DNA from 4 places in the Geobacillus sp. CAMR5420 genome. Region 1 is predicted to be linked to each of the others. Evidence: riboswitches for the same ligand, from Rfam matches in the RefSeq annotation. Region 1 holds a riboswitch; each other region holds the start of a gene.

Region 1 (5,284 bases):
GTGCACCGCCCTCAAAGTCATTTTGTTTCCTCCGCACCAAGCCGATGGTCGCGGATGATCCTCTCAAGCAAATACTCGCACCCCGAGCGGACGAGGCGATACACTTCGGCAAAATTCCCGGTATAATACGGATCAGGCACATCGTCTTTTTCCCGGTCGGGAACAAAGTCAAGCAACCGGGCGAGCACCGCTTTCGAACGGGAGCCAGCCAATCGGCGCAAATCGTTCAAGTTGGCTGCGTCCATGGCGATGATGTAATCAAATTCTTCCAAGTCACGGTGGTTCACTTGCCGGGCGCGGATGCCGGAGTAGTCGATCTTGTTTTCAGTCAAAACCCTTCTTGTCCCCACATGCGGCGGCTCACCGACATGCCAGCTGCCTGTTCCCGCCGAATCAACGACAATCAGCCCGTCAAGCCCCCGCTCTTTCACCAAATGGCGGAAGACCGCTTCCGCCATCGGCGATCGGCAAATGTTTCCAAGACAAACAAACAGCACTTTAATCATCCAAACAGCCACCCCTCTCGCTATGTCCACGGTGCTTTCCACCGTTAGTTTTCCTTCTTTCCTTTTCATCTAGCCCCTTTTTGGCCCTAGAAGGAAGGTCGGTGATGTAACGAAAAAACACTCCAGGGGGGAGCTTTCGCGAATGGATCAACAACTCTTCCGCGCGTTCACGACAACCATTTTGAAGAAAACGCGGTGTTTCACCAACCTTCTACACTGGCACTATGCATGTGCACCTACATTTTACCACATCATCCGTTTTTCATCAGAAAAGCAAGCCATGCAATCTCTCCCCATTCTTCCTGCACCTATGGTACAATACATAGTAACTTGCCATGAAAGGAGCAAACCAATGGATTTATCAAAACGGTCGGCGGAAAACGTCGCCTACATGATCGAACAGCTGAAGCAAAAGTTGAAAGTGCTGAACTTGGATGCCATCAAGCCGTCCCATTTTTCCGAGGAATGGTACGATGAATTGAGAGACATTTACGAGATGGTGATGAAACGCGAGACGTTCAGCCCAAGCGAAATGCAGGCGATTGTCGAAGAGCTCGGAAGCCTGCGCAAAAAATAACGTTCCCATCTGCTGCTAGGCAGGCAATGCAGCTGTTTCGCATAAAAACAATTCCTATCGAAAAACTATGATTGACATTATCGTCAATTGTGCTAAAATTTTAATCAATTAAATGACATGCGTTGCATACGTTGCTCGGGAGTGAGGGAGGAATTGGCTCAATGAACTCCGACAACCTGCCACCTATAGCAAAGTGCCAATTCCAGCTAAAGAAGATCTTTAGTAAAATAAGGGGCGCCCTTTCTCCCGCTCTTTCTGGTTAATGCAAGGAAGGATTTTTGCCGCCGAATTGCCGTTTGGCCGCTATATATCCGACTAATTATGTGGATTTTCTTTGATTTTATGAGGAGGAGAAACCGATGCTCACGTATGATCAGTGGGAAACGGCGGAAAAACCGTCTTTTCCGTTCGATAATGAAACAAAAGGGGCTCTTGACGTCCTCGCTTGGGCGTATCGCGAATACGGCGATGAGATCGTATACGCGTGCAGCTTCGGTGTTGAGGGGATCGTGCTTATTGATCTCATCTCCCAAGTCAAGCCGGATGCGGAAATCGTATTTTTGGACACTGGTCTGCATTTCCGGGAGACGTATGATACGATCGCAAAAGTGAAAGAGAAATATCCGGCGCTTCGCATCGTGATGAAACAGCCGCGCCTAACGTTAGAAGAACAAAAGGCGCAATTTGGCGACGAGCTTTGGAAACGCGACCCGAACAAATGCTGTGAGCTGCGCAAAGTCATTCCGCTGCGCGAGGTGCTGACCGGGGTGACGGCGTGGATTTCCGGCTTGCGCCGCGAACAATCGCCGACGCGGCGGCATGTCGAGTACATCAACAAAGACGACAAATTCCGTTCTATTAAAGTTTGTCCGCTCATTCACTGGACGTGGAAGGATGTATGGAATTACGTGTATCAACACAACCTTCCGTACAATGTACTTCATGACCACGGCTACCCGAGCATCGGCTGCGCCCCGTGCACGACGCCGGCTACAGATCCGAACGACTTGCGCTCCGGGCGCTGGGCCGGCCAAGGGAAGACGGAATGCGGTCTTCATCTCGCTTAAGGAGAGAAAAACGATATGCTCCTTGCCATTGCTTTGATCGCATCCTTTTTCTTCGCCATGAACATCGAGGCGAGCGGCGCGGCGGCCTCGATGGGCGTCGCTGATGAATCGGACGCCATTCCGATTCGTCAAGCTGCTGTTTGACAGCGACGTCTATACGGTCATCGCCATCTTGAGCGTCTGCTTGGCGACGCTTGGCGTCATCAGCTTAAAAAAACGGTCGCCGAAGAAGAACGTTCGCTTCACGAACATGGCGGCGGCATTTAATTAACATCTATCAATCTAGGAGGTTATGAACATGAGCTTAAGCACCCCGCATGGCGGTACATTAATCAATCGTTGGAATCCGGACTATCCACTTGATGAGGCGACCAAAACGATCGAGCTCTCCAAAGCCGAACTGAGCGACTTGGAGCTAATCGGAACGGGCGCCTACAGCCCCCTCACTGGTTTTTTAACGAAAACGGATTACGACGCGGTTGTTGAAACAATGCGTCTTTCTGACGGCACCGTCTGGAGCATTCCGATCACGCTCGCGGTAACAGAAGAAAAAGCGAAAGAGCTCGCCGTCGGCGATAAGGCGAAACTCGTTTATCATGGCGACGTCTACGGCGTCATTGAGATTGCTGACATTTACCGCCCAGACAAAACGAAAGAAGCGAAGCTCGTTTATAAAACGGATGAACTTGCTCACCCAGGTGTGCGCAAACTGTTTGAAAAGCCGGATGTGTATGTCGGCGGGGAGATTACGCTTGTCAAACGGACCGACAAAGGCCAATTCGCCGCGTTTTATTTTGATCCAGCGGAAACGCGGAAAAAGTTTGCTGAGTTTGGCTGGAACACCGTTGTCGGCTTCCAAACGCGCAATCCGGTTCACCGCGCCCATGAATACATTCAAAAATGCGCGCTCGAGATCGTTGATGGCCTGTTTTTAAACCCACTCGTCGGCGAAACGAAAGCGGACGATATTCCGGCTGACATCCGGATGGAAAGCTATCAAGTGCTGCTGGAAAACTATTACCCGAAAGACCGCGTTTTCCTCGGCGTCTTCCAAGCAGCGATGCGCTATGCCGGTCCGCGTGAAGCCATTTTCCACGCGATGGTGCGCAAAAATTTCGGCTGCACGCACTTCATCGTCGGCCGCGACCACGCTGGTGTCGGCAATTATTACGGTACGTATGATGCGCAAAAAATCTTCTTGAACTTTACGGCTGAAGAGCTTGGCATTACGCCGCTCTTTTTCGAACATAGCTTTTACTGCACGAAATGCGAAGGGATGGCATCGACAAAAACGTGTCCGCATGACGCGAAATACCATGTCGTCCTTTCCGGCACGAAAGTTCGTGAAATGCTGCGCAACGGCCAAGTGCCGCCGAGCACGTTCAGCCGTCCGGAAGTGGCCGCCGTCTTGATCAAAGGGCTGCAAGAACGCGAAACGGTCGCCCCGTCAGCGCGCTAAAGGAGGATCGCGATGAGCACGAACATCGTTTGGCATCACACATCGGTCACAAAAGAAGACCGGCGCAAGCGCAACGGCCATCATAGCGCCATCCTTTGGTTCACCGGGCTGTCCGGCTCCGGCAAATCGACGGTGGCCAACGCCGTCTCCAGACGACTGTTTGAGCTCGGCATTCAGAATTACGTCTTAGACGGCGACAACATCCGGCACGGGCTCAATAAAGATCTCGGCTTTTCCGCCGCCGACCGGACGGAAAACATCCGCCGCATCGGCGAAGTGGCGAAGCTGTTTGTCGACAGCGGCCAGTTTGTGCTGACGGCGTTCATCTCGCCGTTTGCCGAAGACCGGGCGCTCGTCCGCCGCTTAGTCGAAGAAGACGAGTTCATCGAAATTTACGTCAACTGCCCGCTTGAAGAATGCGAAAAACGCGACCCGAAAGGGCTGTATCAAAAAGCCCGCCGCGGGGAAATCCGTGAATTTACGGGCATCGACTCGCCGTACGAAGCGCCGGAAGCACCGGAGCTGACGATCGAAACACACCGTTATTCGGTTGACGAATGTGCCGAGCAAGTGCTCGCCTACCTGCGCAAGCGAGGAATGATCCCGGCCGCGAAAACAGACTAATTCCCTCATCCCCTGCCAAAAAAGAACGGGAGGTCATTTGACAAGGTCGTTTTCATCCCAAGGCAGACCATTTACAATAAAAGCAGCCGAGCATCCATGCCGCTTTCCGGCGGCTGGCTGAATCATGCACGAAGGGGCTGAAACAACGATGGGCAAAGTGTATCTTGTCGGCGCCGGCCCCGGCGACCCGGAACTCATTACCGTCAAAGGATTAAAATGCATCCAGCAGGCGGATGTCATTTTGTACGACCGTCTCATCAATGAAGAGTTGCTTTCATATGCCAAGCCGGACGCCGAACTCATCTTTTGCGGCAAGCTGCCCGGCTTCCATGCCATGCAGCAGGAAACGATCAACCATGCGCTCGTCTGGCATGCCAAAAAAGGAAAAACGGTCGTCCGCTTAAAGGGCGGCGATCCGTTCGTGTTCGGGCGCGGCGGCGAAGAGGCCGAGGCGCTGGCCAAACATGGGATCGAATTTGAGATCGTTCCCGGCATCACCTCCGCCATCGCGGCGGCGGCTTATGCCGGCATCCCTGTCACCCATCGCGCGTTCAGCTCAAGCGTCGCCTTTGTCACCGGGCATCGGCGCGACGGAAGTCGTGACGAGATCAAATGGGAAAGCCTCGCCAAAGGCATCGATACGATCTCCATTTACATGGGGGTTCATCACTTGCCATACATTTGCGGCCAGCTGATGAAATATGGAAAAGCGCCGGAGACGCCGGCGGCGGTCATCGAATGGGGAACGACAACTGCTCAGCGCACCGTCACCGGCACGCTCGCGACGATCGCGGCCGTCGTCGCCAAAGAAAACATCCAAAATCCGAGCATGATCATTATCGGAGACGTCGTCCGGCTGCGGGCCAACATTCAATGGTTTGAGCAGTTGCTCGCGTCATCCGCAGCCGCTGGCGCAACATCGTGAGGCGATGGCGATGGAAGCTGTTTTGTACGTCAGCCACGGCAGCCGCATTGCCGCTGCGCGCCATGAAGCGGCGCGTTTCGTCGAACAGTGCCGGAGGACCATCGATATTCCGATTCAAGAGCTATG
Region 2 (5,284 bases), on a different contig from region 1:
GCTGTTTTTCATGGAGCGAGCAGTCGCGCACGAGCTTTGCCGGCGAAATGGCAAGGCCGACGCGGCGAAGCAGAGCAGCGGCCCGTTCTTTTTCCCGGCGCAGCGAGCGGATCGGCTGTTTCTTCACATCAGCGAGCTCATCAGCCGCCAAGTTTTCGTAAACGGGCAATCCTGGGAAAAGCGCCGTGTCGACCTCTTGGACGACGAAGCCGATGCCGGCTCGTTTCGCGTCAAGCGGCGACGAAAAGGTGCAGTTGACGCCATCGATCGTGATCGTGCCGGCGTCGGGAGGAATGGCGCCGGCCAAAATGTTCATGAGCGTGCTTTTGCCGGCGCCGTTCATGCCCAAAAGGGCGTGGACTTCGCCTGGACGGACGGAAAAGTCCACGCCGTCAAGCACGCGCACCGCGCCAAACGATTTTTCAATGCCTCGCATTGACAGCCTGTTCATTTTTTGTTCACCTGAGCTTCCAACGTTTTCATCCATGGCGAGATGGCGACGTTCGATTGCCCCCAGCCCGGGATGTATTGCGAAAGCTCGTTCATCGATACTTGCTTATCGGGCAAGTCGGTCCGTTTTACTAAATGCGGCTCGAGCGAGTAAATGTTCGGCGTTTTCTCGCCGGCGATTTTTTGATAGGCGAACCGCACCTGAACGCGGCCGACTTCCGCCGGATCCGTCGCTGTTGTCGCCACCCACGGACTGTTCGGTTTTTGGATCATTTGCAAGTCTTCGTCACTCAAATCGATGCCGTATACTTTGATTTCCGTACGCCCGGCTTGCTCGATGGCGCGCGTCGCTCCTTTGGCGAACTCGTCCCAAGTTGCGAAGACGGCGTCAATGTCGCCTTTGTTCGGATATTTTTTCAAAATGGCCTCCATTTGCGTTTGCGTGTCCAAAGCCGTGTTGGCGCTCGCCGTACCGAACTTGGCGACTTCTTTTATGTTCGGATAGCGTTTTTTGAACGCCTCATAAATGACGTGGCGCCGCTCCATTGGAGTAAAACCGCCGACCCAAATCGTGACGATGTTGCCCTCTCCATTTAAATCTTCGGCGAGTGTTTTTAACGTTTTCCAGGCGAGGCTGTAGTCGTCTTGGTCGATGACGGTGACGCCGGGAACGTTCAAATCGTTGTCAAAGGCGACGACCGGGATGCCTTTTTCAACCGCTTTTTTCACCGGGCCTTCGAGCGCATCAGCGCGGCCGTGATCAAGCAGAATGGCATCAACGTTTTGCGTGATGGCCGTTTCTACGTATGAGGCCATTTTCGTCAAGTCGTTGTCGGCGTTGTAAATTTGCACTTCGCCGCCGAACTTTTGCACTTGTTCTTTGACGCCGGCGATGTATTGCGACGAGAACGTGCCGATGGACATTTGCATAATGGCGGCGATCTTCACCGGTTTTTTCAGCTTCTCCGGGATGGCCGCCTGTTCGCTGCTCGATGCGGTTTGGCTGTTGGATGAGACGGTGTCGCCTTGGATGGCCGTTTGCTTCGTTTCGTTGGCCGGCTTAGAGCTCACGGCGTCTTGCTCGTTCGTGCAGCCGGCCAAGACGGAGAACACGGCAAAGAAAAGAAGAGAAAGGAACGATAAGGCCTTAAATCGTTTCATGCTGCTCCTCCTTTGCAAATAACGCTGGCAGTGCCGCGCTGTAGCTGCCGCGGACGATGCCTTTTTCGGTAATGATCGCGGTAATCAGTTCGTTTGGCGTCACGTCAAACGCCGGGTTATACACGTTGACGCCTTCCGGGGCGACGCGCACGCCGGCCAGATGGGTCACTTCATCCGGATGGCGCTCTTCAATCGGGATGTCTGCCCCTGTCTTTGTCGCCAAATCGATGGTGGACAACGGTGCGGCGACGTAAAACGGAATGCCAAACGATTTGGCGAGCAAGGCGAGGCCGAACGTGCCGATTTTGTTCGCTGTATCGCCGTTTTGTGCGATCCGGTCGGCTCCGACGATAATGGCGCGAATCCCTTTCGCTTTGATCGTTTGCGCCGCCATGTTGTCCGTAATAAGCGTGACGTCGACGCCTGCTTGCATCAGCTCCCAGGCGGTCAGACGCGCTCCTTGCAAAACGGGGCGCGTCTCAAGGGCGTACACGGATAACTCGATCCCTTTCTCTTTCGCCAAATAAAACGGGGCGAGCGCCGTGCCGTAGCGGGCGGTGGCGATCGAGCCGGCGTTGCAAATCGTCATCACCCGGTCGCCTGGGCGAAAAAGCGATAACGCATGTTCGCCGATGCGGCGGCAGACATCTTCGTCCTCGATTTGGATGCGGATCGCCTCGTGAATAAGCACCGTTTTCGCTTCGTTGACTGAGGCGGCGTCTTTGGCGGCGGCAGTGAGCCGGTCAAGCGCCCAAACCAAATTGACGGCCGTCGGGCGGGCGCTTGCCAAATAATCGCGGTCTTGCTTTAGGCGGCTATGGAACTCGTGGACCGTTTCCGCTTTATAATGCGAGGCGGCGAGCGCCAGACCATAAGCGGCGGTGATGCCGATCGCCGGCGCTCCGCGCACTTTCAGCGAGGCGATCGCATCGTACACGTCTTCAAGCGTATGCAGGTCGATATATTCTGTTGCTAATGGCAATTTTTGTTGGTTTAAAATCGTGATATGCGTCTCGCGCCACTCGACAGAGCGCGGGATGGCAAAGGTGTCCATCGTCGTCTTCCTTTCTTTTCACATTTTCCGTTGATCCGGGCCGGCACTGGGCCGGTCGTCGCCGTGTTACTATTCGGTTTCTGCAAACACTCGGCGGAAGCCGTCCGTTCCGGTCAGCTCGTTGCGCTCGACAATCAGGCGGCGGCCGAGGCGGAGCGCGTGTCGTTTGGCGGCAAGGCGGGCTTCTTTCTGCTCGATGCCGTCAAGGTCGGCCACATGGGCGAGGCCGATCGTCCGGCGGATGACTTCGCAGCCGGCAAAGCCGACAGCATCGACGAACGCATGCCGGAGCACATCGTCAAGCAAGCCCGGTGTTGCGGCGTACGTCTCGATGCTTTTGGTGCGCCAAAGCTCCGAGAATATGGACGCAAAGACGTCCCAGGTCCGGTCGATGTGATCAAAGAGCGGTTGGCGCTCAACGTCAGGGCGGGACAACGCATTTAACAGCAAGTTGGCGAAAAACTGCCCAAGGTCAAAGCCGATCGGGCCGTAAAAGGCGAATTCCGGGTCGATTACTTTCGTTTCGTCGGTGCTTGCGAAAATGCTGCCGGTATGCAAATCGCCATGCAGAAGCACATCGGCTTCGGTTAAAAACTTGCGCTTCAGCTTTGCTGCTTCTAGGTGCAAGCGGTCATCGCGCCAAAGCGCTTCAACGTCTGGGCGCAATTCGTCTTCAAAGTTGTTCGTTTCGTGGTCAAAAAACGGGTCGGTGAAGACGAGGTCTTCCGTGATTTTGCACAGTTCCGGATTGACGAAGCTTTGCGCCAATTTCTTTTTCTCTTGCTGGTTCATGCCGAAATCAGACGTATAAAACGCCGTCTTGGCGACAAACTCGCCGATATGCTGGGACAAAAGCGGATACGTTTTTCCTTCGATCAACCCTTTGCGGGCGATTTGCAAACGGGATAAGTCTTCCATCACCGTAATGGCGAGCGATTCGTCAGAATAGTAGACTTTCGGCACGTATTGCGGCACATAGCTCGCAAACGTGCGCAGCGCGTTGCTTTCGATGACGGCGCGCTTTAACGTAAGCGGCCAGCTTTCGCCGACCACTTTGGCGTACGGCAACGCTTGTTTGATGATTACGCCTTGCTTTGTTTCTTGGTCGACGATATGAAACACTAAGTTCAAGTTGCCGTCGCCGATCTCGCGGCACAAAAGAGGCGCCCCGTCGCGGAATAAGCCGAGGCGGACAGCGAGAGATACCGCCTTCGGTTCGGTCAGCGGTTCGTAAACCGATGTTTGAACAGTGGTCATTGCCTTGTTCCCCCTTTTTTCATTTCGCTCGTTTTCAAATGCCGGTTCTGACGCGCGCTAAAACTCGGCGTTTCCGGCAAATGAAAAAGCCTCTTTCGCATACGGAAAGAGGCTTGAAGATGCATCGTCTTCGCGCCTCTTATCTTTCAGAAAGACATCGGTCTTTCTGTTGGACTTAGCACCGTGCCCTGCGGAAGCGGTTCGCTTCCGGCGCCGCCTTTGGCGTGCGCCCTATCTCACGATAGCATTACGGTCGGTTGCTGGGCTTCATTGGGCCAATTCCCTCAGCCAACTCTTGATAAGAGTACCGATTTCTTGTATTCAGTTTCGGGAATTTTCACGATGTTCTCAATTGTTTGGTTGCTTGATTCGAATGATACATGGTCGGCCAATCGATTGTCAATACGTTTTGAAAAAATTTTTTGCCGTTTCATAGTCGTGCGGCCGGCGGTCGGCAAACACCGGGATGCGCGCGCGGACGTCCGCAACGAGCGCGGGATCGATGTCGGCCGAGAGAATGCCCGGCTTCTCGTCCGCCTCGGCGATCACTTCGCCCCATGGGTCGATGACGAGCGAATGGCCGGCAAAGACGTTGTTCGGGTCGCGGCCAGCCCGGTTGCAGGCGACGACGTAGCATTGGTTTTCAATCGCCCGCGCCATCAAGAGCGTCCGCCAATGGTGCAGGCGGGGAAGCGGCCATTCGGCGACGACAAACAGCACTTCCGCCCCAGCCAAAGCATGGGCGCGAATCCACTCCGGAAAGCGGATGTCATAGCAAATGACCCCAGCGCACGGCAGCCCGTCAAGCGAGAACAAGCCTGGCTCGTTTCCCGGCTGCAAATACAAATGTTCATCCATCAATTGGAACAGGTGAAGCTTGCTGTATTCGCCGACGATTTGGCCATGACGGTCGGCCACGATCATCGTGTTTGTCACGCCGGCGGCTGTTTTTTTGGCGACCGAACCAGCGACGAAATGGACGCCGTACGTTTGCGCCAATCGGGAAGCGAGCGCCTTCGCCCGTTCGGCGCCTTCGTCGGCAATTTCATCCAGGCGCGTCAAATCGTAGCCGGTCGTCCATAACTCTGGCAGCACGATGATGTCAGCGCCGTCTTTGGCAGCGGATTCCACGGCCTGTTCGGCTTGCTGTTCGTTTTTTGCTGGATCGCCAAATGCAATGTCAAGCTGCAGGCAGGCGATGCGGATCGTCATGAGCGTTCACCTCGGAAAAAAATTTTTCTTTACATTTTGCTTTTAACGATATATGATGTTGCACTAGAATTTCAAGAATTTTTGAGAAGGTGTGGACGATGACGATCGAATTTCCCTTTTCCGAACTGCTTGAACAGCTGCCGAAGCAGT
Region 3 (5,284 bases), on a different contig from region 1:
GCAAAATGTGCAGTCCTTGAATGTACGGAAAATAACCGTCGCGCACTTGTCTCGCCATCTCCGGCGGCAGCGATTCGCCAAACGCATAGGCGACGAGGCAGAAAATGCCGAGCGTCGAACCGGAGCAGGCGGAAAACTCATACCATTCCATCGGCGGCAAGGCGTCTTTGTATTGCGCGAACCATTTCTCCAGCCGCGGCACCCGCTCGCTCGCTTCGACATGTTTATGCACTTGCAAGTCGCAATAATATCCGGCCAATTCATGCAAAAATGGGGCGATCGTCTCATAATGGCGCACCGTCTCGAGCACCTCTTGGCACGTGCGGACGAGCGCCGGCAAATAGCCGCCGTCTTCCTGTTCGCGGCGATGGCGGTAATAGTTCGACGGCTCCGCGCCGATCGTCAAAGCGTCCGGCATCGAATCGTGCAAGGCGCGAAAGTCGAGCGGATCGAGCGAGGTGCTGCGGTCGCACAAATTATCCAAATAATCGCTGATCGTCTGGTAAGCCACGATAAAGCGGATGCAATCCTCCATGTTTTCTCCGGCCAAGAGCGCCAAAATGGAGCCGCCTTCGCAATGGAACGTTTTCGAAGCGATGCTCGCCAAGGCCTGGCGCCGCAATTCCGGGTCGGGAATGCGCTCGGCCTGGCGCCGCCAATAGGCAAGCTCGCGGTGGACAAGCGGAAGCACGTCACGATACACCATTTTCATCAAGGCGATGGGGTTTTTCGGAATGTTCAATCGGCTCACCTCAGGTGCAAACACCATGGTCTCGTCTCCTAGCATTTCCATCTTATCAGCAACCAAAATCGTTTCGCGTCTGAACAGCCTGCGATCTCGTCTTCCAGTATTGCCATCAATGCGGGCGGGGCAAACCATAAAAGGGTTGGCGATGGAATGAAAAAACCGCTCAACAACGGTTCTTCTCACGTTGAGAAGCTTTGTGAAATCGGATCTTCTTTCCCGATCCCAACCACTCATCGGGCGAAACGAAACGTTTTTCACCAATCCCGACCAGGCGCGCTCACTTTCGTTGGCGATTTGGACGCAGCGTTGTACAATACATGGTGAACGATCGATTTTGCAGCAGAAAGGAACGAACGCCCATGATTTACCCATACAAAGGCAAAACGCCGCAAATTGCCGCCTCCGCCTTTATCGCCGACTATGTGACGATCACCGGCGATGTCGTGATCGGCGAAGAGACGAGCATTTGGTTCAATACCGTCATTCGCGGCGATGTGGCGCCAACGGTGATTGGCAACCGGGTCAATATTCAAGATAACTCAATTTTGCATCAAAGTCCAAACAATCCGCTTATCATTGAAGACGGTGTAACAGTCGGCCATCAAGTCATTTTGCACAGCGCCATCGTTCGCAAAAACGCGCTCATCGGCATGGGCTCGATCATTTTGGACCGCGCGGAAATCGGGGAAGGCGCGTTTATCGGCGCCGGCAGTTTAGTGCCGCCGGGCAAAAAAATTCCGCCCAACACGCTCGCCCTCGGCCGGCCGGCGAAAGTCGTCCGCGAACTGACGGAAGACGACATCCGTGAAATGGAGCGCATCCGCCGCGAATATGTCGAGAAAGGGCAGTATTACAAAGCGCTGCAGCAACAGCGGACATCGTGCGCCAACAAAAAAGAGCTGCCGTGATCAGGCAGCTCTTTTTCTTTCATCACTTGTCCGCCAACGCCAGCGCTTGTTCTTTCAACAAGGCGGCTTTGTCGGTGCGCTCCCACGGCAGGTCGATGTCCGTACGCCCAAAATGGCCGTAAGCAGCCGTCTGTTTGTAAATCGGGCGGCGAAGGTCGAGCATTTTGATGATGCCCGCCGGGCGGAGATCGAAGTTGTTGCGCACGACCTCAATCAAAATGTCTTCCGATACTTTGCCGGTGCCGAACGTATCGATCGAAATCGAAACTGGGCGGGCGACGCCGATCGCGTAGGCAAGCTGCACTTCGCATTTGTCGGCCAGTCCTGCCGCGACGATGTTTTTCGCGACATAGCGGGCCGCATACGCCGCCGAGCGGTCGACTTTCGTCGGATCTTTGCCCGAGAACGCGCCGCCGCCGTGGCGGGCGTAGCCGCCGTACGTATCGACGATGATTTTGCGCCCCGTCAACCCAGCATCCCCTTGCGGACCGCCGATGACAAACCGTCCTGTCGGGTTGATGAAATATTTCGTGTTCTCATCAAGCAGCTCTGCGGGCACGACCGGCTTGATGACCTGTTCTTTAATGTCGCGCTCGATTTGCTCTTGCGTAATTTCCGGATGGTGCTGCGCGGAAACGACGATCGTATCGACGCGCACCGGTTTGCCGTTTTCATCGTATTCGATCGTCACTTGCGTTTTCCCGTCCGGCCGCAAGTACGGCAAGACATCCGTTTTGCGCACTTCCGCCAATCGGCGCGCCAAGCGGTGCGCAAGCGAAATCGGCAACGGCATCAATTCTTCCGTCTCATTGCAGGCGAACCCAAACATCAATCCTTGGTCGCCGGCGCCAATCGCTTCAATTTCCTCGTCAGTCATCTGACCTTCGCGCGCCTCAAGCGCCCGGTTCACCCCCATCGCAATGTCCGGCGATTGTTCGTCAATCGACGTCAGCACCGCGCACGTATCGGCGTCAAATCCGTATTTGGCGCGCGTGTAGCCGATCTCCCGGACCGTATCGCGGACGATGCGCGGAATGTCCACGTATGTTGATGTCGTGATTTCCCCGCTCACGAGCACCAGCCCGGTCGTGACGCTCGTTTCGCAGGCGACGCGGGCGTTCGGATCTTTTTCCAAAATGGCATCCAAAATGGCGTCAGAAATTTGGTCGCAAATTTTATCCGGATGTCCTTCCGTCACAGACTCTGAAGTAAACAAGCGGCGTTTGGCTGACATTCGGTTTGTTTCCTCCTCTTGGCATAATGTGGCGACACGGAACTCATTTCCCTTTTTCCCTTCGCAATATAAAAAACCTTTCCTGTAACGGCTGAGGAAAGGTCATGGCAATCGTATTGCTTCCTTTCACTCTTATCGTTCAAGGACTGCGCCTTGCCACAGGTTAGCACCATTTCACACATGTACAGTTGTGACGGTTGCTGGGCTTCATCGGGCCTGTCCCTCCACCGGCTCGGGATAAGAGTATCCGTTCAATGACTTATCTTATCGCAATGGAATCGGCAAAGTCAACTATCAAAATTCATTTTTTATCATTTCCAGCCGAGAAAATTCTTTCCTCAAGGAAATCGACACATTGGGCAAAATAAAGTTTGAAAAACCCACACAATTAGTATGGACTATTAATAAAAATGTGTTATACTATTTTCAAGAGTGATTTCAAAAAGAAGGCAGGTTTTGAATATGGGGATCGCAAACATGACGAATAAGCTTGATGTATTGCTGCAAAAACCGTACGTGCATCATCAACTGTCCGTCGCCGAGCTCGTCGAGAAAGTCCTGCAGCGGAACGAAGGACGGCTGACGCACACCGGAGCCGTCGCGGTCACGACCGGCAAGTACACAGGGCGGTCGCCGAAAGACAAATACATCGTCGAAGAACCGTCAACGAAGCAAACGATCGACTGGGGAGCGGTCAACCAGCCGATGTCTCCGGAGACGTTTGATAAACTGTACGACAAAGTGCTCGACTATTTAATGAAGAAAGATGAACTGTTCGTGTTTAAAGGCTTTGCCGGCGCCGATCCGAAATACCGGCTGCCGATTCAAGTCGTCAACGAATTCGCCTGGCACAACTTGTTCGTCCATCAGCTGTTCATTCGGCCGAACGTCGAAGAGCTCGCCGTGCATGAGCCGCAATTCACCGTCATTTGCGCGCCGAACTTTAAAGCCGACCCGAAAGTCGACGGCACGCGCTCGGAAGCGTTCATCATCATCTCGTTTGAACGGCGCACCGTGTTGATCGGCGGCACCGAGTATGCCGGCGAAATGAAAAAATCGATTTTCTCGGTGATGAACTATTTGCTGCCGGAACAAGGCATCCTGCCGATGCACTGCTCGGCCAACGTCGGCCAGGAAGGCGACGTCGCCCTCTTTTTCGGCTTGTCGGGAACGGGAAAAACGACGCTCTCGACCGACCCGAACCGCCGCTTGATCGGCGATGATGAACACGGCTGGTCAAGCCGCGGCATTTTCAACATCGAAGGCGGCTGCTATGCGAAATGCATCAACCTATCGCGCGAGAAAGAGCCGCAAATTTTTGACGCCATCGGCTTCGGCGCGGTGCTCGAAAACGTCGTCCTCGATGACGCGACGCGGGTGCCGAATTACGACGACGGCACGCTGACGGAAAACACACGCGCCGCCTACCCGCTTCAGGCGATCCAAAACATCATCGACCCGAGCGTCGCCGGCCATCCGTCCACGATCGTGTTTTTGACAGCCGATGCGTTCGGCGTCCTGCCGCCGATCAGCAAGCTGACGCGCGAACAAGCGATGTACCATTTCTTAAGCGGCTACACAAGCAAGCTCGCCGGCACCGAACGCGGCGTCACCGAACCGGAAGCAACGTTCTCAACGTGCTTTGGCGCACCGTTTTTGCCGCGCCCGGCCGTCGAGTACGCGGAAATGCTCGGGCAAAAAATCGCTGAACACAACGTCCGCGTCTTTTTGGTCAACACCGGTTGGACAGGGGGGGCGTACGGCGTCGGCAGCCGCATGAAGCTCGCCTACACCCGAGCGATGGTGCAAGCCGCCGTCGAAGGGGAGCTCGACAACGTCGAAACAGTCAAAGATCCGATTTTCGGCCTCGCCATCCCGGCGCACGTCCCGGGCGTGCCCGATGACGTCCTGCAGCCGCAAAACACATGGGCCGACAAACAAGCATACGAACAAAAAGCAAAAGAGCTAGCGCAAAAATTCCGCGCCAACTTCCAAAAATTCGCCCACATCGATCCGTCCATCGAAAAACTCGGCGGACCGCTCGTTTAACAAGAACCCAGCCGGACAGGGAACCGTTCCCTGTCCGGCTGTTTTTTATTTCTTTCCTTTGCTTTGGACTCCGACACTGAATCCTTAAGCATTTCTGTACGTCGATCCGTTTCATTCGCCTCAAACAACCTCAAAACAACCGGACTCGATCAAACGCAATGGGCTTCTGTGTTTTCATTTGTCGCAATGGCCATTAGTTCTGTAAGGAATACGTAATGTCATCAAAAGATGGATGATTAATGAACTTGCGCATGATTTCTAAAGTTTTTACTCCCTGTTCCCCCAAGAATTGTGTTCTTGCCTCTATTTCTTCAACTGTTTTCCGCAAATCATCCATATACTTCT
Region 4 (5,284 bases), on a different contig from region 1:
TGGCCGCCGAAGAGCCGGGGACGGGCGCGCTGGAACAAGAGAAATACTTGGTGCGCAACGCGAAAAAAATCGCCTTGATGGTCGCCGGTTTAGCGGCGCAAAAATACGGCCAGCGCATTGAAGAAGAGCAAGAAGTGCTCGTCAACATCGCCGACATCGTCTCGAACATTTATGCGATGGAATCAGCGCTTTTGCGCACGGAAAAAGCGATTCAGGCGAGCGGTGAGGAGAAAAACAAACAAAAATTGCTGTACACGCAAATTTTCTGCCAAGAGGCGTTCAATGAAATTGAAGCCCATGCGAAAGAAACGCTCGTCGCCGTCGAACAAGGAGACACGCTGCGGATGATGCTCGCCGCTCTCCGACGGCTGACGCGCCATACGCCGATCAACGTGATCGCGAAAAAACGCGAAGCGGCCGCCGCGCTCATTGAAGCCGAACGGTATATTGTGTGATAATGGGAAGTGCCAGGCGTTTGCCTGGTGCTTCTTATTTGTTTGCCACACAGCGGAAATGAAAGGGAGGAGTGAAGATGGCGCTCACGCTCTATTGGTATCCAAAATGCGGAACGTGCCGGAAGGCGAAAAAATGGTTGGATGAACACGGCATTGAGGTGCAAACGGTGCATTTGGTCGACGAGCCGCTGACGAAAGAGCAGCTCGCCCGTTTGCACCGTCAAAGCGGGCTGCCGCTCAAAAAATTTTTCAACACGAGCGGGATGAAATACCGCGAGCTTGGCTTGAAGGACAAGCTCGACCGCGCATCGGAAGACGAGATGCTCGATTGGCTCGCCTCGGACGGGATGTTGGTCAAACGGCCGATTTTGACGGACGGCGAGCGGGTCGTCGTGGGCTTTCGCGAACAAGAATACGAGGCGTTTTTCGCGGCGGGGACATAAAAAATTTTTTGCAAAATCGGGTGAATTCAGTGAGTTTTTGCGGAAAATCGGTTATGATGAAAAGGAATATACATTTTGTCGCAATGGAGGGATACGATGAACACGCCGAAAGAACTTCGCTATACAAAGGAGCATGAGTGGGTGCGCGTGGAAGGAGAGAACGTGCGCATCGGCATTACGGATTACGCCCAATCAGAGCTTGGCGACATCGTCTTTGTCGAGCTGCCGGAAGTCGGCGCAGAGGTTACGGCGAACGAGCCGTTCGGCAGCGTTGAATCGGTGAAAACGGTCTCGGAATTGTATGCGCCGATCAGCGGCACGGTCGTTGAAGTGAATGAGGCGTTAAATGACCATCCGGAGTACGTGAACGAATCGCCGTATGACAAAGCGTGGATGATCGTCGTCAAACCGAATGATTTGAGCGAAATCGACAATTTGTTGACGGCGGAACAATACGAGGCGATGATCAACGAAGGATAAACGTTCCTGCAATCTTCGCTTCGATTCGGGCACTCTATACATACCGGAATTTGATTGAAAAAAGGGGTGCTCGCGATGGCGCTGCAAACGACGCGCATAGATGTCACGGACCGGATCATCGGCAAACTGAACGGCCGCTCGCTGGAGTTGTACGAGGAAGGAGAGCTCATCGGGCGCCTTCCGCTTCCGGCGGCCGTCCCGTTGAAAAAGGGGTATACCGAACAAAACGGAAGAATTTACAAACAGGTGACCGCTACCGTTGAGCCGGACCAAAAATATGTCGATTGCGACGGGGAAGCGGGCTGGTGTTGAAAGGCAACGGTGGATGGCCGTTGCTTTTCATTTTCAACATTTGGCCGGCGCAAGACATACAATAATAGTATCCTCATTTGAAGTTAGGTGGGTCGGACATGCGACGCGTGGAAAAAGTGATCATCGTCGAAGGGCGATCAGACAAGCAAAAAGTGGCGGCGGTGCTGAACGAACCAGTCGTCATCGTCTGCACAAACGGCACGATCAGTGATGCGCGCCTTGAGGAGCTGGCCGATGAGCTGGAAGGATGCGATGTATACGTCTTGGCCGATGCCGATGAGGCGGGAGAAAAATTGCGCCGGCAGTTTCGCCGCATGTTTCCAGAGGCGGAGCATCTTTACATTGACCGGGCGTATCGCGAAGTGGCGGCCGCTCCGCCTTGGCACTTGGCGCAAGTGCTGTTGCGCGCTCGTTTCGACGTCCGCATCGAATCGCTCATGAGGGGAAGAGGCGAGTGAAAGCGATCGACCGAAACGATGTCATGCGAGTGGTGGAAGTCGAGCCGCTTCTGGCCCTTTACTTGTATACCCCGCTGTGCGGCACGTGCCAGCTGGCGCGGCGGATGCTCACGGTGGTGGAGCAGTTGTTTCCGGCGCTGCCGTTTTACGAAACGGACATCAACTATATCCCTGAGCAGGCCGTTGCGTGGAAAATTGAAAGCGTTCCTTGCCTGCTTCTTTTTAGGGACGGAACGGTCGCAGGCAAGTGGTATGCCTTTCATTCCGTTCCGTATTTGTACGAAGTGATTCAAGCCTGCTTGCCGTCCCGATGATTCGCCTTTTTTTGACGCTGTTTGACACATTTCTTGGGAAATGACAAAAACGGCGCTCGTTCGTCAACGGGTTGTCGAGATTTTTGTAAAGGATTTCTCCTCTTCAGGTGGAAGTGAAAAAAATAAAAATGGGGAGGGGATATCCATGGAAATGCGTGAATTAGTTGGGCAGTTCGTGGAACGGATGCAAGTGTTGCGCCATTTGGTGCCGATTTTGCCGGATGAGCAGCTGTATGTTCGGTTTGAAAGTGATGACGAAACCGCCTTGCTGTTGATCGGCAAGGAATCAGCCGCTAGAGGGATGGAAAACGATGAACGGAAAACATTGACGGTGCGCGGTTCCAAAGAGGCGCTCGCGTCCCTGCTGAACGGCGAACTGAAGCTGCAGCAGCTCGTCCGGCTGCGCGAAGTGCATGTATCGGGAAGCTTTCGTCATCTGTTGCTGCTTGAGTCGCTCCTCCATTTGGCTAAGCCTTATCGGGACGTCGGATAAAAAAGATGTTGACACGCTTCGACAGACAATGATACAATCACATTCGTAGTCAATTGAATAGGCGATTGTTGCGCTCTTATCAAGAGAGGTGGAGGGATGTGCCCAATGAAGCCCGGCAACCGTCAGCGCATGTGCTGAAATGGTGCCAATTCACACAAAGCGGCCTGCTTTGAGAGATAAGAGACGGAATGGTGCACAATACCTTTCTGTTCTCTGCGGGCAGAAAGGTTTTCTTTTTGCGCTCTGCCGCTTGGGGAGGAAGGTGAAACGATGATTACACTCGAACAAGTGACGAAAATCTATCAAGCGGCCAACGGTTCGGTCACAGCCGTCGACAATGTGTCGCTTGAGATTCGCGAAGGAGAAATTTTCGGCATTATCGGCTACAGCGGCGCTGGGAAAAGTACGCTCATCCGCTTGCTCAATGGGCTCGAGAAGCCGACGAGCGGCCGGGTGGTCGTCGCCGGGCGCGATATGACGCGCGTGAAAGGGCGGGAGCTGCGCAAGGCGCGCCAAGAAATCGGGATGATTTTCCAGCATTTCAACTTGCTTTGGTCTCGCACAGTCAGGGAAAACATTGCCTTTCCGCTTGAAATTGCCGGCGTCCCGAAAGAGGAGCGGAACAAGCGGGTGGATGAATTGATCGAGCTTGTCGGCCTTTCCGGGCGCGAGGATGCCTACCCGTCGCAGCTGAGCGGCGGGCAAAAGCAGCGGGTCGGCATCGCCCGGGCGCTCGCCAACAACCCGAAAGTCTTGCTGTGCGACGAGGCGACATCGGCGTTGGACCCGCAGACGACCGATGCGATTTTGGACTTGCTCGTTGACATCAACAAGCGTCTCGGGCTGACGATTGTGCTGATCACCCATGAAATGCACGTCATCCGCAAAATTTGCGACCGCGTTGCGGTGATGGAAAGCGGCCGAATCGTCGAGCAAGGCGAAGTGTTGCATGTGTTCCGCAACCCGCAGCAGCCGATTACGAAACGGTTCGTCAAGCAGCTGATCGAGCCCGAGGAGACGGAAGAGGCGATTTCCCATTTGTTTGGCCAATACCCGAGCGGGCTGATCGCGCAGCTGACGTTCGTCGGCGCGGCAGCCGGAAAGCCGCTCATCAGCCAGGTCGTGCGGCAATTTGCCGTCGATGTCAACATTTTGCAAGGGAAAATTTCGCAAACCCATCAAGGCGCCTATGGGGTGCTGTTTGTGCACCTCGACGGGGCGAGGGATGAAATCGACCGGGCGCTTGACTATATTCAACGCCAGCAGGTGGCGGTGGAGGTGATTCACGATGCTCGCTAACCTCCTGCCGAACGTGCAATGGGAGACGGTGTGGGCGGCGACGGTCGAGACGCTGTATATGACGGGAGTGGCGGTGGCGGCCACTTTCGTCCTCGGAATCGTTCTTGGCTTGCTTCTATTTTTGACAGCGAAGGGCAACCTATGGGAAAACCGGTTTGTCAATACCGTGGTTGCGGCGTTTGTGAACATTTTCCGCTCTATTCCGTTTATTATTTTGATCATTTTGCTCATTCCGTTTACAACATGGCTCGTCGGGACGATGCTTGGCGCCAATGCGGCGCTGCCGGCTTTGGTCATTGGGGCCGCGCCGTTTTACGCCCGCATGGTCGAAATCGCTCTTCGCGAAATTGATAAAGGCGTCATCGAAGCAGCCCAAGCGATGGGCGCCTCAACGTGGACGATCATTTGGAAAGTGCTGCTGCCGGAGTCATTGCCGGCGCTTGTCTCCGGCATTACGGTGACGGCGGTGTCGCTCGTCAGCTATACAGCGATGGCTGGAGCCATCGGCGCCGGCGGGCTTGGGAACTTGGCGTATTTGGAAGGGTTCCAGCGCAACCATAACGATGTGACATTTGTCGCAACCGTATTGGTGTTGGTCATTGTATTTATCATTCAGCTGATCGGTGACTTTGTCACTTCGAAAATCGATAAACGATAAAGGGGGAAACAACTGATGAAGAAATGGTTGGGTGTGTTGCTCGCCGCCATTCTCGTGCTCGCTTTGGCGGCATGCGGCGGCAACAATAACGACAGCGCGGAAGGCGGCAAAGACGGCAAATTGGTGAAGTTGAAAGTCGGTGCGTCGAACGTGCCGCATGCGGAAATTTTGGAAAAAGCGAAACCGATTTTGAAGAAAAAAGGCATCGACTTGGAGATCATTACGTTCCAAGATTACATCTTGCCGAACAAAGCGCTGGCTGAGAAGCAAATCGACGCAAACTATTTCCAACACATTCCGTATTTGGAATCGCAAAAGAAAGAGTACGGCTATGATTTCGTCAACGCCGGCGGCATTCATATCGAGCCGATC

Evidence for each region. A riboswitch is a leader RNA that binds a small molecule or an ion and turns the genes downstream of it on or off. The one in region 1 is predicted to bind S-adenosylmethionine.
Region 2: another riboswitch for S-adenosylmethionine. It lies ahead of mtnK (S-methyl-5-thioribose kinase); the one in region 1 lies ahead of DI44_RS13865 (phosphoadenylyl-sulfate reductase).
Region 3: another riboswitch for S-adenosylmethionine. It lies ahead of metK (methionine adenosyltransferase); the one in region 1 lies ahead of DI44_RS13865 (phosphoadenylyl-sulfate reductase).
Region 4: another riboswitch for S-adenosylmethionine. It lies ahead of DI44_RS02020 (methionine ABC transporter ATP-binding protein); the one in region 1 lies ahead of DI44_RS13865 (phosphoadenylyl-sulfate reductase).

What each region holds. Positions count from the first base shown of each region.
Region 1 covers NZ_JHUS01000012.1:64,012-69,295, reverse strand. The annotation lists gene DI44_RS13855 (low molecular weight protein-tyrosine-phosphatase) at 18-506, opposite strand; gene DI44_RS13860 (DUF1128 domain-containing protein) at 859-1,083, shown strand; SAM riboswitch class I at 1,213-1,317, shown strand; gene DI44_RS13865 (phosphoadenylyl-sulfate reductase) at 1,443-2,150, shown strand; gene DI44_RS13870 (phosphate transporter) at 2,166-2,294, shown strand; gene DI44_RS18585 (hypothetical protein) at 2,254-2,421, shown strand; gene sat (sulfate adenylyltransferase) at 2,449-3,609, shown strand; gene cysC (adenylyl-sulfate kinase) at 3,622-4,233, shown strand; gene cobA (uroporphyrinogen-III C-methyltransferase) at 4,382-5,158, shown strand; gene DI44_RS13890 (sirohydrochlorin chelatase) at 5,169-5,284, shown strand, end outside.
Region 2 covers NZ_JHUS01000024.1:48,685-53,968, forward strand. The annotation lists gene DI44_RS11610 (sugar ABC transporter ATP-binding protein) at 1-451, opposite strand, end outside; gene DI44_RS11605 (sugar ABC transporter substrate-binding protein) at 448-1,611, opposite strand; gene mtnA (S-methyl-5-thioribose-1-phosphate isomerase) at 1,598-2,665, opposite strand; gene mtnK (S-methyl-5-thioribose kinase) at 2,735-3,922, opposite strand; SAM riboswitch class I at 4,059-4,227, opposite strand; gene DI44_RS11590 (carbon-nitrogen family hydrolase) at 4,322-5,134, opposite strand; gene DI44_RS11585 (pyridoxal phosphate-dependent aminotransferase) at 5,233-5,284, shown strand, end outside.
Region 3 covers NZ_JHUS01000057.1:33,998-39,281, forward strand. The annotation lists gene DI44_RS02880 (tetraprenyl-beta-curcumene synthase family protein) at 1-769, opposite strand, end outside; gene DI44_RS02875 (gamma carbonic anhydrase family protein) at 1,108-1,656, shown strand; gene metK (methionine adenosyltransferase) at 1,679-2,890, opposite strand; SAM riboswitch class I at 3,020-3,134, opposite strand; gene pckA (phosphoenolpyruvate carboxykinase (ATP)) at 3,353-4,939, shown strand; gene DI44_RS19505 (HEXXH motif-containing putative peptide modification protein) at 5,133-5,284, opposite strand, start outside.
Region 4 covers NZ_JHUS01000063.1:48,834-54,117, reverse strand. The annotation lists gene DI44_RS01985 (acyl-CoA dehydrogenase family protein) at 1-455, shown strand, start outside; gene DI44_RS01990 (arsenate reductase family protein) at 533-898, shown strand; gene gcvH (glycine cleavage system protein GcvH) at 995-1,378, shown strand; gene DI44_RS02000 (YusG family protein) at 1,454-1,690, shown strand; gene DI44_RS02005 (toprim domain-containing protein) at 1,789-2,148, shown strand; gene DI44_RS02010 (thioredoxin family protein) at 2,145-2,462, shown strand; gene DI44_RS02015 (hypothetical protein) at 2,608-2,955, shown strand; SAM riboswitch class I at 3,029-3,138, shown strand; gene DI44_RS02020 (methionine ABC transporter ATP-binding protein) at 3,226-4,254, shown strand; gene DI44_RS02025 (methionine ABC transporter permease) at 4,244-4,912, shown strand; gene DI44_RS02030 (MetQ/NlpA family ABC transporter substrate-binding protein) at 4,928-5,284, shown strand, end outside.